One region of the Vibrio sabulosilitoris genome, then DNA from elsewhere that is predicted to be linked to it. Evidence: riboswitches for the same ligand, from Rfam matches in the RefSeq annotation. Region 1 holds a riboswitch; the other holds the start of a gene.
What was found. Region 1 has a riboswitch for lysine ahead of lysC (lysine-sensitive aspartokinase 3). Riboswitches for the same ligand answer to the same signal wherever they lie in the genome.

Region 1 (10,833 bases):
TTGTGACTTAATTGGTTCATCCGGCATCCAAAAGTACCAGCGAACATACTTCCTATTTGTTTTGTTGCCCATTTTATATGTGACTCACAGATTGTTTGATAAACCTCTTCATAGGTAAAACGACCAAATTAGATGAAATCAAAAATTAATCTATCCGGTTTATTTAGACGTCTAGATATCTGTAGCTTGTGTGGTAGGATGTAGGAAATGAACACGGAATGAGGCTGTAAAGTGGGAACGAATGTAAGACAGCAGATTGAGGCTCAACTCAAGCAAAAGATACTGTTGATCGACGGTGGCATGGGCACCATGATCCAGGGACATAAGCTCGAGGAAAGCGATTATCGAGGAGCACGTTTTGCTGATTGGCATTGTGACCTAAAGGGAAACAATGATTTATTGGTTCTAACGCAACCAGAGCTGATTAAGGCTATTCACAGCGAATACCTAGAAGCCGGTGCGGATATTCTTGAGACCAATACCTTTAACGCAACCACCATCGCGATGGCCGACTATGATATGCAGGGCCTGAGCGAGGAGATCAACTATGAGGCTGCGAGGCTAGCTCGCGCTGCCGCCGATGAATGGACGCAAAAGACACCAGAGAAACCTCGCTATGTCGCGGGTGTGTTAGGTCCGACCAACCGCACGTGTTCTATCTCTCCAGATGTGAACGATCCCGGCTACCGTAATGTCAGCTTTGACCAGTTAGTTGAAGCGTATTCTGAATCAACCCGTGCGCTGATCAAAGGTGGCTGTGATCTGATCCTTATTGAAACCATCTTTGATACCCTTAACGCTAAAGCCTGTGCTTTTGCCGTTGATAGTGTCTTTGAGAAAATGGGTACCACATTGCCTGTGATGATCTCCGGGACCATTACCGACGCATCTGGACGTACTCTCTCGGGACAAACCACTGAGGCATTTTATAATGCGCTGCGTCATGTTAACCCAATTACCTTTGGCCTCAACTGTGCACTTGGCCCTGATGAACTAAGACCTTACGTCGAAGAGCTTTCTCGTATCTCTGAGACCTATGTTTCCACCCACCCTAACGCCGGCTTACCGAATGCGTTTGGTGAATATGACTTGTCACCGGAAGAGATGGCCAGTCATGTTAAAGAATGGGCACAAAGTGGCTTCCTTAATATGATAGGTGGCTGTTGCGGCACAACACCAGAACATATCCGCCAAATGGCTACGGCTGTTGCTGACCTCAAGCCGCGAGCTTTGCCCGAGCTTTCGGTTGCCTGTCGTCTATCTGGACTTGAGCCGCTAACGATTGAGAAAGATAGCCTATTTATCAATGTTGGTGAGCGCACCAACGTTACTGGCTCTGCTCGATTTAAGCGTCTAATCAAAGAAGAGCTTTACGATGAGGCTCTAGAGGTTGCACGCCAGCAAGTTGAAAACGGTGCCCAGATCATCGATATCAACATGGATGAAGGGATGCTGGATGCCGAGGCATGCATGGTTCGCTTTCTCAATCTGTGTGCGTCAGAGCCTGAGATCTCACGCGTACCGATTATGGTCGACTCCTCGAAGTGGGAGGTGATTGAGGCTGGGCTGAAATGTATCCAGGGCAAAGGGATCGTTAACTCCATCTCACTTAAAGAGGGCAAACAGAAGTTTGTTGAGCAAGCTAAGCTGATCCGCCGTTATGGTGCTGCTGTGATCGTTATGGCGTTTGATGAGCAGGGGCAGGCTGAGACTCGTGAGCGTAAACTGGAAATCTGTACCAATGCCTATCGCATTCTAGTCGATGAGGTTGGTTTCCCAGCAGAAGATATCATTTTTGACCCGAATATTTTTGCGGTTGCGACCGGTATTGAGGAACATAATAACTACGCGGTTGATTTTATTGAGGCTGTGGCAGATATCAAACGTGACCTCCCGCATGCGATGATTTCTGGTGGGGTGTCGAACGTTTCCTTCTCATTCCGCGGCAACAACTACGTTCGCGAGGCGATTCATGCGGTGTTCCTCTATCACTGTTTTAAAAACGGTATGGACATGGGCATTGTTAACGCAGGTCAACTCGAGATTTATGACAACGTGCCGGAGAAGCTGCGTGAAGCCGTTGAGGATGTGGTTCTCAACCGTCGCGATGATAGCACTGAGCGACTGCTAGAGATTGCGGAAGAGTACCGTGAAAATGCCGTGGGTAAAGAAGATGATGCATCGGCGCTTGAGTGGCGCACTTGGCCTGTTGCCAAGCGTTTAGAGCATGCTCTGGTGAAAGGGATCACTGAGTTCATTATTGAGGATACTGAGGAAGCACGTCAGAATGCCACCAAGCCTTTGGAGGTGATTGAAGGGCCTCTCATGGATGGGATGAACGTGGTCGGTGACCTGTTCGGTGAGGGTAAGATGTTCCTGCCACAAGTGGTTAAGTCGGCGCGCGTGATGAAGCAAGCTGTTGGGCACTTGGAACCTTATATCAATGCTGAAAAGCAACAGGGGAGCTCAAACGGTAAGATCTTGCTCGCGACAGTGAAGGGCGACGTTCATGATATTGGTAAGAATATCGTTGGTGTGGTCTTGCAGTGTAATAACTACGAGATCATCGACCTTGGCGTTATGGTGCCGTGTGAAAAGATCCTCAAGGTAGCCAAAGAAGAGAACGTTGACATCATTGGCCTGTCGGGTCTGATCACCCCATCGCTTGATGAGATGGTGCATGTGGCTAAAGAGATGGAGCGCTTAGACTTTGACTTGCCACTCTTGATTGGTGGCGCCACCACGTCTAAGGCGCATACTGCGGTTAAAATTGAAAAAAACTATTCGCACCCTGTAGTTTACGTCAACAATGCCTCACGCGCAGTGGGCGTTTGTACCTCACTCCTCTCTGATGAACTCAGACCTGATTTTGTGACCAAATTGGATGCGGATTATGAGCGAGTGCGTGATCAGCATAATCGTAAGAAGCCGCGAACCAAACCGGTGACACTCGAGCAGGCGCGAGAGAACAAAGTCGCAATTGATTGGAGTTCCTACACTCCGCCAGTGCCGGTGAAATCAGGTATTCACATCTTTGATGACGTCGATGTGGCAATATTAAGAGATTATATTGACTGGACCCCATTCTTTATGACTTGGTCTTTGGTCGGTAAGTACCCAAAGATCTTTGAACATGAAGAGGTCGGTGAAGAGGCTCAGCGCCTCTACCAAGATGCTAATGAGTGGCTAGATCGAGTCCAGGCAGAGGGACTACTCAAGGTCCGTGGTATATGCGGCCTATTCCCGGCAGCCAGTGTCGGAGATGATATTGAGGTGTATATCGACGAGTCTCGCACGCAAGTCGCGCAAGTGCTGTGTAACCTGCGTCAGCAGACAGAGAAGCCAAAAGGCTATAATTACTGTCTATCTGACTATATCGCGCCAAAAGAGAGCGGTAAGCCGGACTGGATTGGTGGTTTTGCTGTGACGGGTGGTATAGGTGAGCGTGAGCTTGCTGATCAGTTCAAGGCCGAGGGTGATGATTACAACGCGATCATGATCCAAGCGGTTGCCGATCGCCTTGCGGAGGCATTTGCTGAGTACTTGCATGAACGAGTACGTAAGGAAATTTGGGGTTATGCTGCGGACGAAGCCCTCTCTAATGAAGAGCTGATCCGTGAAAACTACCAAGGGATCCGCCCTGCACCAGGTTATCCTGCATGTCCTGAGCATACCGAAAAGGGCTGCATCTGGTCACTGCTCGATGTTGAGCAAAATATTGGCATGTCACTGACCTCAAGCTACGCGATGTGGCCTGGGGCCTCGGTATCAGGTTGGTACTTCTCACACCCTGAATCTCGCTATTTTGCCATTGCTCAGATCCAACCAGACCAGGTTGCGAGCTACGCCGATCGCAAGGGTTGGGAGCTTGAAGAGGCAGAAAAGTGGTTAGGGCCCAACATTAATGGCTAATCACTGATAAAAAAATAACAAAGCCCCTTACAATGAGGGGCTTAGTTTTGGTCAACCCCGGCGATTGGGGGCAACAAGCATTATGGAAAAGTCATTACTTCTCAAACAGCTCTTGGTGAAGTTTTTGCACCGCTTGCTTAGCAACAGATTCATGGAGCAAGAAGCACAGGTTGTGTTGGCTAGCACCGTAACAAATCATGCGTAGGTTGAAGTCTTCCAATGTGCCAAAGACTTGTTTTGCACAGCCTTTTGAAGCGCTCATATTGTTGCCGATAAGCGCTACCACGCTGAGGTTGTGCTCTACCTCTACATGACACATCTCTTCTAGCTCTTCGCGAACAGCGACAGGCAGTTGCGGTGCACCACCCGAGGTATCAGTTTGATCAAGGGTCAACGACACACTGATCTCCGAGGTAGTGATAAGATCGACCGAGATCTTATGCTTGGCTAGGATCTCAAACACCTTAGCGAGGAAGCCATAGGCGTGGAACATTTTTGCACTGCGCAGAGTCACCATGGTCTGGTTACTGCGCAGTGCAAGTGCACGATACAGCGGTGTGGTTTCAGCGTAGTGGCGGATCCAAGTCCCACCTTTCTCTGGCTCACGTGAGGAGCCCACAAATACAGGAATGTCGTGGCGCAGCGCAGGAACCAGCGTTGATGGGTGAAGGATCTTCGCGCCAAAGTTGGCCATTTCTGAGGCCTCACTGAAGCTGATCTCAGCGATAGGAGCGGCATTGGGAGCGATACGTGGGTCAGTAGTGTAGATGCCTGGAACATCGGTCCAGATCTCCAGTCCTGATGCTTCAACCGCTTCTGCGATTAGGGCGGCACTATAGTCACTGCCTCCTCGTCCTAGCGTTGTCGTATCACCTTCATCATTTGAGCCAATAAAGCCCTGGGTCACTACCACCTGCTCTCGACATAAAGGGACCAACATATCCTTGGCAAGAGCAGCGGTTTGTTCAAGGCTTGGCTCTGCACGGCCAAAGTTGCTATCGGTTTTGAGCACTTCGCGGATATCAAAGCGAACCGCGTTGATGCCTTGCTCGCGCATTAATTGGGCAAGGATGTGGGTTGACATCAGCTCACCACACGCAACCAAATGATCCGTTAGCTTAGTGCTAGATTGGATCGAGGCAGCCTCAGCTAGGCTGGTAATGGTATCTAGAATTGCATATACCTCAGCAGCTGCCTCATCTGCTTGATTGAGTTTTGCCAGGATAGCTTCATGAATATCGGCGATTTGCTGCAGGATCTCACTGCGCTGTTGTTGCTCAGGAACACCATTGGCAAGTGCCACCAACAAGTTGGTTACGCCTGAGCAGGCGCTACTCACGACAAGTCGTGTTGATGGGTGGCTCTCGATAATCGCTGCACAACGACTCATGGCGTCAAAATTGGCTACGCTTGTTCCGCCGAATTTGGCGACATTAAATGTGCTCACAGTTGGTCTCCCTATACTTCAAAAAGATTAAACGTCCAGTATGTTTGAAGAGGGAATGGGTGAGCAGAGGGTGAGAAAAGTGCCGTCACGACCTCAGAAGCTCATCATCAGACTGAGCTGATGACAGTTGAAGGGATTCAGCCCATTCAACCGACAGGAAAATCTCGCAAAAAATTCCTATCTCGGCGCTACTCCCCCTCGGTAAATAGTATCGGAATTGCGATTCCACTATCCACCTGCCTGGGCAGCGCTCCTCTTCTGTTCTATGTCGATCATTGAACGGCTTTGGTGCAAAAATGTCAATCAATATTTGAAGTTGTTAGCAGTTTTGCTATTTGCTCCCAATAGGTTGGCTGGTGACTCTATACTTAACTGTCCAATTTTGTTCCTATCTGGTCGATGCTTTAACGGCGTCGCTAGTTTTACAATAATAAATTTCAATGGAGTGATGTATGTCTATCCAAAGCTTTATTCCCCCTCGTCGAGTCTTGATGGGACCTGGCCCATCAGACATCTCACCACAAGTGCTTCAGGCAATGAGTCGACCCACGATTGGTCACCTCGACCCACTCTTTATCCAGATGATGGATGAGCTCAAAAGCCTACTTAAATACGCTTTTCAAACCCAAAATGCGTTTACTATTGCGGTATCTGCCCCCGGTAGTGCGGGCATGGAGGCTTGTTTTGTCAATTTAGTTGAGCCAGGTGATAAAGTTATTGTTTGTCGTAATGGGGTGTTTGGTGAGCGGATGCGAGAGAATGTTGTCCGTGCTGGTGGTGAAGCGATAGTGATAGACGATGACTGGGGAACCCCAGTTTCAGTGAGTAAGGTAGAGCAGGCACTGATTGAGCACTCAGATGCTAAGATATTGGCTTTTGTGCATGCTGAGACATCGACAGGTGCCGTCAGTGATGCGCAAGCATTGGGCGCACTGGCTAAACGTCATAGTGTGCTAACCATAGTTGATACCGTTACTTCGCTCGGAGGTGTTCCACTCAAAGTGGATGAGTGGCAGTTGGATGCGGTCTATTCTGGAAGTCAGAAGTGTCTATCCTGCGTGCCAGGCCTTTCTCCATTAACGTTTTCACCAGCAGCTATCGAGAAGATTCAATCACGTACCCATCCTATTCAAAGTTGGTTTCTCGACCAAAGCCTAGTGCTGGGTTACTGGAGTGGTGAGGGTAAACGTAGCTATCACCATACTGCACCGGTGAATAGTCTTTATGCGCTCCACGAGTCATTAGTCATACTCCAAAATGAGGGTCTAGAGCAAGCCTGGGCGCGTCACCAAGCAATGCACGACAAGCTAAAGCAGGGGCTGGAGAGTCTTGGCTTTACGTTTGTGGTTGATGAGGCATATCGCCTGCCTCAGCTCAACGCCGTTTATGTGCCTGAAGGCATCGATGAAGCGCAGGTGCGCTCAGAGCTACTCAATGAGTTCAATCTTGAGATTGGGGCTGGTTTGGGCGCGCTTGCTGGCAAGGCATGGCGGATTGGCTTGATGGGCTATGGTGCCTCAGAGCAAAACGTCGCGCTATGTCTAAAGGCGCTTGAGGAGAAGCTACGCTAGTTTTTTTCTGGCGCCGCCAAACATGGAGTTTGGTGGCGCTTGGCGATTTTTCTTATGCCGTCACGGTTGCAAGTCTGGAGTGATAACAGAAGCTCGGACAGGAGCGGTGCGACTCTGGGCCGGAAAAGCGAGCCTTGGGTACAAGAGTTCGGCTTCAGTGCGTACCTGCTTAGCTTTACGCTCATCCCCCATCGCAGAATACGCCAATATCAAGTTCTTATACAGCTCAGGCCTTGGTTTACGTTTGATCATATCAAGTGACCAGTTTATGTAGACTTGGGTGTAGCTATGGTCACCCGTCTGTAGGCCAATATCAAAATAGGTGCTGTAGATTGCCCATTGATAACGCTCTGCCCATGCATACGGGTTAGAGATTCGCTCAAGGATTTTGGGGTCCTTAGGCGAAGACTGCTCAAATTGAGTCAGGACATGGTTGGTATGCATAGCACTGACCATGTAGGTCATTGTAGCAACGGGAACAACCAAGCAGCTCACACGTAAACCAGCTTTGATCAAGGGTGAAAAGTGGGCGTGTCTTAGCTTGCTCGTGCGCTGGTCAACCCAGTACAGCAAGATGATCAGAACGATCCAATGGATCGCTGAGTGGTAAAAGGGATACTCAAGCTGAGAGTGGAGCAATAGCGGTACAAAAAGCGCCAGCAAAGCAAGACGAGTTCCCGGCTTTGCCTGTCTGATCCGCGCCACAGTCAGTAGGGCAACCAGCAATAGCCCAAATAACGGGACAATCCCACCTTCAATCCCCCACAACAAGATTTCGTTATGAGGATGGTCCATCGCCGGCAAGCCAGGTTGATATTTATGGTTGATTTGATGTTGGCGCGCTGTATACAGGGTGTATTGCGATTCAAACCGTCCATAGCCCCAGCCAGTAAACGGCTTCTCAATCATCATATCCATTGCTTGAGAGTAGATATCTTGTCGGACATCCGTCAGGGTCACTTTTTGTGCAATAAACTCGGTCTTGTGTTGATGTTGGCTTGCGACAAAGCCGAGCCCTGTGCCAATCACAACCATCGCTAGCCAAGTCAAGGCACGGCGTTTGGTAGAAAAGCGCCATAAGTAGGGCATGATCATCACGACCACAACAAGTGCACTAATCCAGCCCGTTCGTGAGGCTAGAACCACCAACATAGGGGTAAGAAGTAGCGGAGTGATATAGTGCAAACCAGTATCGAGCAGTGTACTGTAGCGGTTGTTTTTGCGTGCCAATAGATAGCCTGATAGAACCAGTCCAGTCGCAAGGAAACTGGCCATCACATTCGCTTGTTGGAAAATACCATAGGGGCGATTGTCGATAGCGTTATAGCCAAATTGATTGCCCGGCTCTAACCAGAAATACTGCCCATAACCAATTAGTGCCTCAATCACGCTGGCGATAACGATAAGCTCTAGGATTCGCTGCTTGTGTTTATTGCCCAAACGAAACTGCTGCAAGGCGATAAAAAACACCCATCCAGACCACAAGGCGAGTATGCGCGGTGCGACCGTTGGTATGTCGGCAGCGGAGTACAGCATTGGCAGGCTGAGTAAACCACAGGCAATCAACAGACCTATAGTGAACTTGTTGTAACGCAGGTAGTGGTTGATGCTGATTTGATATAAACCAAGGCCAATAGCTAGGCTAAGGCCAGCCCAGGTAGTATTGTTGAAGGTAAGCGCTAAGCCTGAGCCTCCCGGGTTAGGCATAAAAACATGCATAAATAGCAGGAACACCGCGCTGAGCGCCATGATGAATGGACGATTTAAAGGGATAACCGGTTTTGCCGGCTGAAGTTGTGTCCCGCTAACATGGATAGTGGCCATAATTTGCTCTGAGTGAGGGTTGCCCAAAAAAGAAACCAGCGCAAGGCTGGTTTCCTATCTTACCTATTTTGCTCACTTTAACATAGGCTTCAAGAAGCGAGCCGTGTGTGAGCCTTCGACCAGACTCACGTCTTCAGGTGTGCCTTGTGCAATGATCTCACCGCCTCCTTGTCCTCCCTCAGGGCCAAGGTCAACAATCCAGTCAGCGGTTTTGATCACATCGAGATTATGTTCAATCACTACCACGGTGTTGCCATGATCCCGCAAACGATGCAGCACAGTGAGCAGTTGCTGAATATCATGGAAATGCAAACCTGTGGTCGGCTCATCAAGGATATATAATGTCTTGCCAGTATCTCTCTTTGACAGCTCACGAGCCAATTTAACCCGTTGAGCTTCACCGCCTGACAGCGTGGTTGCCGCCTGTCCAAGGCGAATATAGGAGAGACCGACATCCACCAAGGTTTGCAGTTTTCTCGCGATCACTGGCACGGGGTCAAAGAAGTTGCGTGCATCTTCGACCGTCATTTCCAGTACCTCATCGATACTCTTGCCCTTATAACGCACTTCGAGGGTTTCACGGTTGTAGCGCTTACCCTGACACACATCACATGGCACGTAGACGTCAGGCAGAAAGTGCATCTCAACCTTAATCACACCATCCCCCTGACATGCCTCGCATCGCCCTCCACGGACGTTAAAGCTAAAGCGCCCAGGTTTGTAGCCGCGTGAGCGAGCCTCTTGGGTACCGGCAAACAGCTCTCGAATTGGCGTAAAGATACCGGTGTAGGTGGCCGGATTAGAGCGTGGAGTTCGCCCTATCGGGCTTTGGTCAATATCGATGACTTTATCAAAGTGCTCTAGACCTTCAATCTTATTGTACAGCGCCGGTACCTGGGTTGTTGCGCCATTAAGCTCGGTGTGAGCGATTTTGAAAAAGGTATCATTGATTAGGGTCGATTTACCTGAGCCAGAGACCCCCGTTATGCAGCTAAACAGTCCGACAGGGAGCGTAAGGGTGACATTTTTTAGGTTATTGCCCTTAGCACCAGTTAGTTTCACCACCTTCTTTTTATCAATTGGTGTACGATCAGTCGGGATCATAATCGCCTTTTCGCCGCTCAAATACTGCCCAGTCAGAGAGTTTGAGTTGGCAATGATCTCATCCACCTTACCCTCGGCGACAACTTGACCGCCGTGCACCCCGGCACCAGGGCCAATATCGATGACATGATCCGCCATGCGAATGGCATCCTCGTCGTGTTCGACCACAAGCACGGTGTTGCCCAGGTCGCGCAGGTGAGTCAGGGTCTTGAGGAGGCGCTCGTTGTCGCGCTGGTGGAGGCCAATTGAGGGCTCATCCAACACATACATCACCCCGACAAGACCAGCGCCAATTTGGCTGGCAAGTCGAATACGTTGCGCCTCTCCACCTGAGAGGGTTTCGGCACTGCGCGATAGGTTGAGGTAGTTCAGGCCGACGTTGACGAGAAAGTGCAGGCGGTCATTGATCTCCTTCATGACCTTATCGGCAATCTGCGCTTTTTGTCCCTCAAGTTGCAGTGACTGGAAGAAGCCCAGTGCATCGGCAATACTCAGCTCTACGATCTCAGGCAGAGTCGTTTCGCCGATAAATACATTACGCGCCTCTATTCTCAGACGTGTACCGTCACAGCTTGAGCAGGATTTGGTCGAGATGTACTTCGCCAGATCTTCACGCACGGAGTTCGACTCGGTATCGCGATAACGACGCTCAAGCGTGTTTAAGATCCCTTCAAAAGGGTGGCGCTTGACTCGAATATCGCCGCGATCATTGACGTAATGGAATTCGATTTGAGTTCGGCCGGAGCCCTTTAAAATCACATCGCGAATTGGTTTTGATAGGGATTTAAACGGGGTATTAAGGTCAAAGTCGTAGTGATTAGCCAGTGAGGTGAGCATCTGGAAGTAGTAATAGTTCTTCTGATCCCAGCCGCGAATCGCACCCTCAGCAAGACTCAGGGAGTCATCCACGATCACGCGAGCAGGATCAAAGTACTGCTGTACACCCAATCCATCACAAGTGCCACAGGCGCCCGC
Region 2 (10,833 bases), 680 kb from region 1:
ATAAACAATAAGAAAGAAGTTATGGAATTTTTAGAACCGAGTGTGTTAGCCCTACTCGCGCTGGTGGCATTCGTTGCGGGATTTATTGATGCGGTTGCCGGTGGTGGTGGTATGCTCACCGTCCCAGCCTTGCTATCGATAGGCCTGCCGCCGCATATCGCACTAGGTACCAACAAACTGGCTGCATCTTTTGCCTCGTCGACGGCCGCCTTTACCTATTACAAAAAGAATTTATTCGAACCAAGCTTTTGGATTCCGGCTTTTATCGCCACTTTAATTGGCGCAATATCCGGTACCTTGGTCGTAGACGCCATCAGTACTGAATGGCTAGAAAAAGCGCTACCTTTGGTGATCTTAATGACGGCGGTCTACACCTTGTGGCCGAAGTCGCAAAATGCCAATCAAAATACGCTGCCAGCGAAGTGCTCTAAAGTAAATAAGAAGCAGTATCTGCAAGGATTTACCCTTGGCTTTTATGACGGTGTTGCAGGTCCCGGCACCGGTGCATTTTGGACAGTGAGCTCCATGGCACTATACCGCTTGAATATTTTGCTTGCCTCTGGGCTTGCCAAGGCAATGAACTTCACCAGTAACTTTACCTCTCTGGTGACCTTTGCCCTTCTCGGTCATATTAACTGGCTGCTAGGCTTAACCATGGGCGTTTGCTTGATGTTGGGGGCCTACGTCGGTGCACATTCAGCGATACGCTTTGGCGCTGCATTTATCCGCCCCGTTTTCGTTACCGTTGTGATCGTGCTCGCCGTCAAACTGGCGATTGATGCATGGTTTTAAGTCAGTCTTTGATCAGCATAGGTAATTTTCATGGTTGAAATGGAAAAAGTCGACAGCTTGTTAGACGAGCTCGCACAGCAAGCTGCCCAAGTCGACCGACACAGGGGGGAACACCACCTGCCGCTGTTTGATGAGCGGCTGTTTCAATCCCGTTCTAGATTGTTGGTACCTTGCGTTGCAGAAACCCGATCCATCGTCAACTCTATTCGCCGTGAACAAGAGGCAGGACTACTCACTCAATTGCGAGCCGAATACCTTACCGAGCGCTTGATCAGCCAAATCGCCGCGATTCAGCGTGAGCTCTCCACGGTTAAGATTCGCTCAAGAGAACCCAAGCACTCGAGCTATTTTCGCAAGCCGATCAACGTGCTTTATCAAGAGCTGGCACAGCACCAGGAGTGGGAAAGACGCTTGCATGAGATGGTGCTAGACAAACAGCGCGCATTAAACACTGCCCCAGCGTTTTATCAGCAACAAGCCCAGCAAGCGCTGCTCACTGCTGAGCAGAGGCTTGAGCGTTGCCGGAGCGCCAAGCTCAAAATTGAACGACAAATTACTTATCGCGAGAAGCACCAATAATGACGACAGATACCCAGCCAAATAATGGTCTTGAACAGGCACCTGAAGACATCAAGCTTGCAGTAGACCTGATTTTTCTACTTGAGAGTAATGACATTGACCCAGAGGTTGCATTGAAAGCGCTAGAGATTGTGCGCAATGATTTGCTGCGCAAGGTTGCCAAAGAGGGCTAATACCTCGCTGGAAATCATTGGTTAAAAAAAGGGAAATGCGCGAGCGCATTTCCCTTTTTTATTATCACTTGTTTAACGCGACCAGCCTGTACCAGCGCTTATTGCGCAGTAACAGCCTTAGCTGACTCTTCCTTACCTGCCAACCATGAACGAAACATAGTAATTGAGGTATAGAGCACGACAAAGGCAACCAGCCACGCGAGCGTGTCGAGATCTAACGACTTAACAATCAATGCGGCGATAAGGACGGCAATAGGACCTGTGATCGCCACAGAGAGGGCCGCGCGGGTATTCAGTGCTCGACGCTGGATAAAGCTGCCTGCAGAAAAGAAACACAGAAACGCACACGATCCCATCATAATTGGAAACGCCGCAATCGGGTTCATGCCCAGCAAATAGATCATCGTCATACATGGCGCATACAAACCAATTCCCACGGTCATCAGGGCGCCAAAGATAAAGTTACCGATAATGGCCACAATCAGTTTTGTCCCTGACAGTCCCATCTCTGTGCCACCAAGGGGCATCAGCTCAAGACGACCGGCAAACATGAGTAACGCGACGACAAGCAGAGCACAGCCCATAATTAAACGAATCATTTGGCGATCAAGTCCGGCAACCAAACGGGCTCCAATCGTCGCACCAACACAAGCCGACGCAATCAGACTCAAGAGTGTCGTAATATCGACCTCAACTGCGGTAAGAAAGATCAGCGATTGAACCACAGTAGCGAGGGCGGCTTGCGCGTTTAAGGTGCCGGGCAAGTCTTTGTCATCAACTAATTTAAACTGTTTGTAGCCAGCGGTTTTAATCGCAAAGCTGCCAACACCTAAGGTGTCACAGAAGTTGGCAAAAGCACCAATTGCGCCCACTGCGACTACATTGGTCGTTTGCTCTGTGTGGCGCTTGGCTCGCCATGCTTGCACCAGCATGAAGATAAAGGTCAGACCGCCAATAATCAGACCAGCCTGAAGAAGGGTTAACACGCTCATTTTATGTCGCCGTATAGTAAAAAACGCGCGATTTTAACCACAATTTGGCGACTGTGCCACGTAATAAACCAACTTTTACTCTTTAGGCTAATTACATTAACAAATCTCTAGCAACACTTTGTTACTAGATATGCTCATTATTGTAATCGTCTAACTTCTCTTCGCCGCCCAATATAAACTGATAGAGGACTCTCGAGGACAAAAAGAACAGCATCAACCCGGCACAGACTAGGTAAAAGCGTCCAAGGCTAGCTTGATCAACTACCCAAACTTCAACCAGTACTGCAGCCATAAGACCTGCTAGGATCATTTGCACCGAACCTGACAGGGCCGAGACCGCACCCGCCTGTTGTTTATGCGGGGTGAGCAGCAGCGATATTGAGATAGGAAAGGACAGCCCTTGAGCAAAGGCAAAACCAGTAAAAGCAATCACCAGGCTATGAGCGCTAGGGGTACTCGCTAACAGCCACACACCCGCGATAGACACAATCCCCATTGCTAAGGCAAGCAAGTACTGTGAGCTTAGATGACGGTTGAGAACATTAAGGGCAATGGTGCCGGCCAATAGGCCCAGTGAAGGAATAAGCATCACGCTACCATACTGGGCAACTGTCATACCATGCACAGTCTGCATTAAGAACGGCAATAGGCTTAGCGTGACCACTGCGCCAGAGAATGTAATCCAGTTGTAGCTTGCGCTTTGAATCACCTGCCAGTTGACCATCAGCTTGGCATAATTCACCGCCACTGTGCCTGGTTTAAATCGCTTTTTTGCATATGGTAAGGTCTCTGGCAGTACTCGCCAGCCAAGGCCAATAATCACAGCAAGATAAACCAATACAGCCGCAAAAACAGATTGCCAACCAAACTCAAAGGCCAACCACCCTCCCAAGACCGGAGCGACAATAGGGATAATTGATGCGGTCACCGATATATAAGACAGAGCCTTGGTTAACTGGGCACCATCGTAGCTGTCTCTGAGCACGGTGCGACCAAGCACCGAGGCACTTCCTGCTCCCAAGCCCTGTAATAGACGACCCACCACCAGCGCCAAATAGCTGTCTGCTAATGTTAGACAGACCAGGGTTCCCAAGATATAAATCCCCTGGCCGATAAAGAACACAGGGCGACGACCGATGGCGTCTGATAACGGACCATAAAACAACTGTGAGCCACCAAAGCCAATCAGAAACAGCGTCACCACCAACTGGATGTCCGTTGAACTCACCACCAATGAGTCGCTCATCAGTGGCAGTGAGGGTAAGTAAATACTCACACCAACTTGGCCAGTTGCAATGATCATCATCGCTAACAGCATCGGGGTAGGATTAAATGAGGGGTTATTTTTATTCATGCCCGTAGTCTATATTATTGTTTCAACTGTGATAATTGGGCATTATGGAAACTGATTAATTCCAACTAGGAAACAATAAACGGGGGACACCATGGACTGGATCGAGTGTGTCAATACATATATTAAGGTGGTTGAGGAAGGGAGCTTTAATGGCGCAGCTCGTCGGTTGAACACCACAAGCTCGGCGGTGAGTAAGCGTGTGAGTTGGTTGGAAGACAAGATAGGGACTCAACTATTGCGTAGGACTACCCGCTCTTTATCGCAAACAGAGGCTGGGGTGTTGTTTTATCATGGCAGTCGAAAGTCGATTGAAGGCTGGCAATCTCTGGTCGATGAAACTCGCTCACTGAGCGCATCCCCCAAGGGCTTGCTTAAAATTGGCGCGACGGTTGCAGTGGGCTCTAAGTTTCTTGTGCAGTATTTAAACGAGTTTCTAGAGCTTTATCCTGATATTCGTATCCAGCTAATCACCACAGTGCCTGGCCAAATTCCCGAGATGAACCTCGATGTGTTTATTTCTCGTGAATTAGAGCAACTTAATTCACTCAGTGTGAGACAAACACCACTGTTAGAACGCCAAGTCGGCCTCTATGCTGCGCCACGCTATATCGAAAAGTATGGTCAGCCCGAGTCCCTTGAGGATCTACAACATCATAATGTGTTGATTTGGGGCGAGCGCCCCGAGCGAGAATACCGTGTCTTAAACAACAAGCGTCTGCTGGTTAGTGGTAACTTCTCTACCACCAATCCAGAAGCCCTTTTTTATGCAGGAAAGGCAGGGATGGGGATAATGATCGTCAGTGAATTTATGATTGAGCATGAGGTAAAGAGGGGTCAATTGGTTCGCCTCCTACCCGATATTAGTGCCGAGGAACAAACTGTCTATGCATACTACCCCAAGCTTGATTACGAGCACACTCGTACTCGATTATTCGTTGACTACCTTAAACAGCGCTTGGTCACCGCTCATATCGACCCAAGCTAATTTAATAGACTCTTTAACTTGAGGTCACTTGGGTATAGAAGTCATAAATAACAAAAACGCCGCTCGACAATATCAAGCGGCGTTTAGCGTTACGTTTTTACCAAATTACGCTTTCGCGCAGCTTGCCATCTTAGACTTAGACATTGCTGATAGAGCAAAGCATACCGCAACAAAGGCGACTGCCGTTGCAACAAATGAGATTGCGATCGAAGAGCTAAAGCCTAGCGTGATGTAACCAACTGCTGAGATCACAGCCACTGATACCGCATAGGGCAGCTGAGTCGCTACGTGGTCAATGTGGTTACAACGTGCACCTGTCGAAGACAAAATGGTTGTATCCGAGATTGGTGAGCAGTGGTCGCCAAATACCGAACCACCAAGTACGGCGCTTAGCATTGGTAGCATCAGGGCGATGTCCGTCGCTGCTGCCATATCACCAGCGATTGGTAGCATGATGCCAAACGTACCCCAAGAAGTACCGGTCGAGAAAGCCATGACACCCGCCAGCAAGAATAGAATAACCGGTAACCATTGTGGACCAATATTGCCTTCTACCAGTGTCGACAGGTAGCTACCTGTGTTCATATCACCGATAACCGTACCGATTGTCCATGCAAACACCAGGATCAGGATCGCACCAAACATCGACTTAGCACCTACCCAAAGTGCATGACCGATTTCAATCGCTGGCATGCCTTGTTTGAATACCGTCACAAGAGCGACAACCAGACCGATCACGCCGCCGTAGATCAGCGAGCGACCCACATCGGTGTTCTCAAAGGCACCAAGAAGGCTGAAGGCCTCGCCTTCCGCGGCAAGCTCTGAGCCGCCAGTATAGAGCATGGCAACTACCGTGGCTGCGATAAGCGCGACGATAGGTAGGATTAGATCCGATACTTTACCGTTTTCACTTGGCTCAATACCAAGGTCTTCGTTGAGCTCTTCTTTTGCTGACTTGTCGTCTTCAAAGCCATGGCCTTGTGAGGCCTCAATCTCATGCTTACGCATTTGACCAACGTCAAGTTGGAACCAAACCACGGCAAAGACCATCAATAGCGCAAATACCGCGTAGAAGTTCATCGGGATCATGCGCACATAAGCGCCGATTGCAGAGTATTCAGTTACACCATGAGAGACCAAGATACCTGCAACGATCGTCATGATGTAAGCACCCCAACTTGAAGCTGGCATGAGTACACACATAGGTGCTGCAGTTGAATCAAGGATATAAGCCAGCTTAGAGCGTGATACGTAGTAGCGATCGGTAACCGGGCGAGAGATCGCGCCGACTGCTAGGCTATTAAAATAGTCGTCAATAAAAATGAATACGCCTAGAAATGCCGCTAGAAGCTTAGAGCCACGCTTGCTCTTAACTCGAGACTGAGCCCACTCTGCAAAAGCACGAGTTGCACCAGAAAGGGTTAGCAATGCGGTCATCATGCCAAGAAGCACAAGGAAGCCAACAATACTCATATTCCACTCGTTGACACCGCCGTCTTCAACAAACACACTTGAGACTACCGAACCTACGTAGCCTGCAGATGCTGACAGAGAGTAGCCGTTAAGCAGCAGCGCACCAAGCACAGTACCAACACCAAGAGAGAGTAATACGCGACGGGTTACAATCGCTAATGTGAGAGCTACCAAGGCTGGTATTAATGACATCGGGGACGATGCAAAATCGATTAAATTCATGATCTTCAAAAACCAAATTCATTGTAGTTATGTGGTCAGAGATCTACTGTAGTGAAACCAGCACCGATAAGTGATGGCTAGAGATAAGAAAGGTCGGCGAAAGCCCAACCCAACCCCACAGTAGCGCTCCATAGTAATTTCTACCCCACATACCTTGTGAGTATAGACTATGGCAGTGTTGCGTCTTTCGAGCGCAACCCCAGCAAACTGCCTTGATGAGCAAGTCTACTTCGGCGATAGAGCCTTTCACGTGGGTTCATTGGCATCACCCCAACCAACGCTACTGATCTACTATCGCGCCTCTACCGCTTGAGCTTTAAAATTAATCACCTCACAAACAAGAATTTGCAACAGATTTAACATGCTCAAGCATTAGGTGCGGGTCATTCTACTTATGGAATTTTGATTTGCAACACATTATACCTAGATAACTGTCACATCGCCTAAGAGGCGCACCTAGCGTGCTACAGATGCGAAACCTTCCCCAAACCTTCAATTAACCAATGGTCAACTTGAGGCAAAACCTTAGTAGCTGATAGCGTCACACAAGCGTGATCTAGATCACGCTGCAGTGAAAGCTGCAGGATATTCCCTACTTTTGTTAAAAAAAGAATATTTTTAGCCATATGATTTGTTTTGCGACATTTTGAACAAAAACCACTCAAAAGATAAGATAAAAAAGTCACTAAAGGATGTTTTAGTGCATAAGTTCACTACTGTGGGAACAATTTTTAGACTCTAGTGTCAATAAATGAAGCAATTATTCTAACTTTTGCGACAATAAAAGCGCGATTTAGATTGCGAAATTTTAATCTTCCTATAGTATGCGCGAGCATATTGTCTATATATTATTGTCACACTCTAATATTGGGTATATGATATTTAATGTTGACTTAATTAATTAATGGGAAGAGTCATGTCGGAACTAACAAAAACACTACTTAATATCCGTAGTCTTCGTGCCTTCGCACGTGAACTAACTCTAGAGCAACTTGAAGAAGCGTTAGAAAAATTTACCCTTGTTGTCGATGAACGCCGCGACGCGGCAGAAGCTGAGCAAGCAGCAAAAGCAGAACAAGAAGCAAAACTTGCTGCTATTGCCGAGCAAATTTCTAAAGATGGTATCGACGTTGAAGCATTAATTTCTGCGTTGTCTGGTGAAGCGACTAAAACTAAGCCAAAAGCCAAACGCGCTCCTCGTCCAGCAAAATACAAATATGTCGATGCGTCGGGTGAAGAGAAAACATGGACAGGCCAAGGCCGCACTCCATCTGTTATCCAAGCTGCGCTGGATGAAGGCAAGTCTCTAGAAGACTTTGCAATCTAAACTTTCAAGTTTCACTTGATATGAAAAAAGGCTCATTTATGAGCCTTTTTTAGTATTTTGTGCATGCAATTTGGTATGTGAACCAAATAAGTAATATTTACTTATTTCTGACAAAAGACCAACAATAGTGAGTTAGGACCCTGAAGGCTATGGCAACTCACATTGTAGCCCTAAGTATCTTGGGGTTATACAATCGGTTTTTGAGCACGCTGAATAAGTTTTAGTAAAACATTATCCGCCACTTCACCGGCAACGCCTACCAACTTGTCTGCCAATTTTTTCTTCTGTACATATTGAATCTGTAGCACGGTTTTGTCTTTACATGCTGCCACAATAATATCGTCAGAGGTGGTAATTTCGTCTACTAGACCTTTGTCTTTTGCGGTGGTACCAAACCAATGCTCACCCGTTGCAACGCTTGATAGATCAAGCTGTGGGCGACGTTGGCGAATATAATCTTTAAACAAGTCATGCGTTTCTTCAAGCTCTTGCTTAAACTTATCCCGAGCTTTATCGGTGTTTTCACCAAACATAGTCAATGTGCGCTTGTATTCACCTGCAGTTAGTTGCTCATATTCAATGTCATGCTTTTTTAGCAGTTTATTGAAATTGGGCAATTGGGCAATTACACCAATAGAGCCAACGATAGCAAAGGGAGCTGAGACTAATTTATCGGCAATACAAGCCATCATATAACCGCCACTTGCTGCGACTTTATCCACGGCAACAGTCAATGGCAGACCAGCTGCTTTAATTCTATCCAATTGAGAGGAAGCCAAACCGTAACCATGCACCATTCCCCCACCTGACTCTAGTCGAAGTAATACCTCATCCCCCTCTCGAGCCACCGAGATAATTGCGGTGACTTCTTCGCGCAGAGACGCGACTTCTTTAGCGTCAATACTGCCATGAAAATCAAGAACAAACAGATGTGGTTCACGCTTTGTATCTAGCTGCTTTTCTTTTTCAGCCTTTTTAATCTCTTTTTCGCGTGCCTTGTTCTTTTCTTTCTCAGCTTTATTCTCAGCTTTATCTCGAGCCTTGATAAAAGCAGCATCATGTAGATGATGTTCAAGTTGCTCGATGTTTTGCTTATAAGATTGGCTGAGGTCAGTGATCTCTAACTCACCTTTAGTTCTATTTTGCTTACCATTGACCGCCTTTGCTAACACTAATAACACAACGATAGCAATCACTATCGTGGCGATTTTGGCGAAAAATAGACCGTAGTCCAACAAAAATTCCAATATTCTTCCCTCTATCATATTTCAAATACCGACAAAACAGATCAGCTGTAAGCTTAGAACCAGATTGCACGACTAACTGTCTCACAACAGAGCAAACAAGATCCATCGGTGTCACCGTGTTCAATTAAGCCGAACGTAGTTATTGTTTTGTACTTTATTGTTAGGCTATTGTACTGTTCAGGAAGAAATAAACACAACTGACAATTATACTTAAGTAACTCAAAGGTGCGTTTTTGTTCATATTTGCTTGGTTAATTGGTGCCGAGGGCGAACAGATTGAATCTATCGCTTCGATCCCTACAGAAGACAACAAGCAAAGCAATCCTCCCGGTAAAGGAGAGCCAACGACCTCAAAAGTTACTTAGGGACTCACTACCTCATACTTGATTACACGACGTAATAGGGAATCGTATTTTGGATTACTTAGTCTCAGCTGATACATTAAAAAACAAGGTTATATTAGTTACCGGAGCAGGAGCAGGTATTGGTAAACAGGCCGCTCTGAGTTTTGCACAATATGGTGCCACGGTCATTTTACTTGGTAGAACAGTCGACAAGCTCGAAGCAGTTTACGATGAAATTGAGGCTGCAGGCTACCCACAGCCCGCCATTATCCCCTTGGATATGATGGGAGCGACTAAACAGAATTATCTCGACATGGCTGATACCATAGAGGGACAATTTGGCCAACTGGATGGGGTGCTGCACAATGCAGGCGCACTTGGTGTCCTGTGCCCATTTGATCAGATAGAAGAGAGCATGTTTGATGAAGTAATGCAGACCAACGTCAAAGCGGCCATGTTGATGACCCAGGCGCTGTTACCCCTATTAAAGAAAAGTGAAGATGGCCGACTAGTGTTTACATCTTCAACCGTCGGTCACCAAGGACGTGCATTCTGGGGGAGCTACTCTATCTCTAAATTTGCCACTGAAGGAATGATGCAAGTATTGGCGGATGAATACAGTGACTCCAACCTAAGAGTCAATGCAATTAACCCTGGTGGCACTCGCACAGGAATGCGCGCCAAAGCTTTTCCAGCCGAGGATGCCTCAGAGTTGAAAACGCCACTCGATATCATGCCCCTCTATCTGTATCTCATGGCACCAGAAGGACGAGACATACACGGTCAATGCATTGACGCACAGCCTAAAAATTAAAAAGGGGCGAGGATCGGGTTACACTTCGTTCCGAGGTGCGAAGAAAGGTGCGAGGGACGAGTTACACTTTGTTCCGAGGTACGAGTAGTCTGCTAGGTGTGGTAGTTTCATCGTTTCTCAAAAAGTGGTGCCGCCGTTTACTTAGATTAAAAGCTCGCAACCTCGCTTACGGTGAGCGAGTCACCCACAACGCGCGCTGGACTCCTCGCTCCTCGTAGGGCAACACCCATCCTCGAACCTCGAAACTTACTTGTTTTTGGCCTCGAAGGCCGCGAGTTGCTCCGGGGTGGCTGGGAGTTGATGGTTGGTCTTCCACTCGTCGTAAGTCATGCCATACACTCTTTGACGCGCATCGTCGATATCGATGTCCAACGCGAGTTGCTCGGCTTCTGCCTTGTACCATTTGCTAAAGCAATTGCGGCAGAAGCCTGCCAAAATCATTAAGTCGATATTTTGTACCTGCTTATTCGCGTCAAGGTGTGCGAGCAAGCGACGGAAAACAGCCGCATCCAGTTGGTCTTGCTGCTGTTG

Region 2: another riboswitch for lysine. It lies ahead of ACZ5R2_RS07355 (Na+/H+ antiporter NhaC family protein); the one in region 1 lies ahead of lysC (lysine-sensitive aspartokinase 3).

The regions. Positions count from the first base shown of each region.
Region 1 covers NZ_AP029599.1:855,928-866,760, forward strand. Annotated here, with positions in the region: gene ACZ5R2_RS04265 (hypothetical protein) at 1-27, opposite strand, end outside; gene metH (methionine synthase) at 232-3,912, shown strand; gene lysC (lysine-sensitive aspartokinase 3) at 4,007-5,359, opposite strand; lysine riboswitch at 5,449-5,625, opposite strand; gene ACZ5R2_RS04280 (pyridoxal-phosphate-dependent aminotransferase family protein) at 5,812-6,930, shown strand; gene ACZ5R2_RS04285 (PglL family O-oligosaccharyltransferase) at 6,991-8,754, opposite strand; gene uvrA (excinuclease ABC subunit UvrA) at 8,827-10,833, opposite strand, start outside.
Region 2 covers NZ_AP029599.1:1,531,415-1,542,247, reverse strand. Annotated here, with positions in the region: gene dinG (ATP-dependent DNA helicase DinG) at 1-4, shown strand, start outside; gene ACZ5R2_RS07385 (sulfite exporter TauE/SafE family protein) at 22-792, shown strand; gene ACZ5R2_RS07380 (primosomal replication protein) at 823-1,371, shown strand; gene rsmS (pleiotropic regulatory protein RsmS) at 1,371-1,544, shown strand; gene ACZ5R2_RS07370 (sulfite exporter TauE/SafE family protein) at 1,643-2,536, opposite strand; gene ACZ5R2_RS07365 (multidrug effflux MFS transporter) at 2,661-3,890, opposite strand; gene ACZ5R2_RS07360 (LysR family transcriptional regulator) at 3,982-4,875, shown strand; gene ACZ5R2_RS07355 (Na+/H+ antiporter NhaC family protein) at 4,981-6,570, opposite strand; lysine riboswitch at 6,684-6,883, opposite strand; gene ACZ5R2_RS07350 (H-NS family histone-like protein) at 7,487-7,897, shown strand; gene sohB (protease SohB) at 8,083-9,144, opposite strand; gene ACZ5R2_RS07340 (YciK family oxidoreductase) at 9,559-10,302, shown strand; gene ACZ5R2_RS07335 (DUF1244 domain-containing protein) at 10,549-10,833, opposite strand, start outside.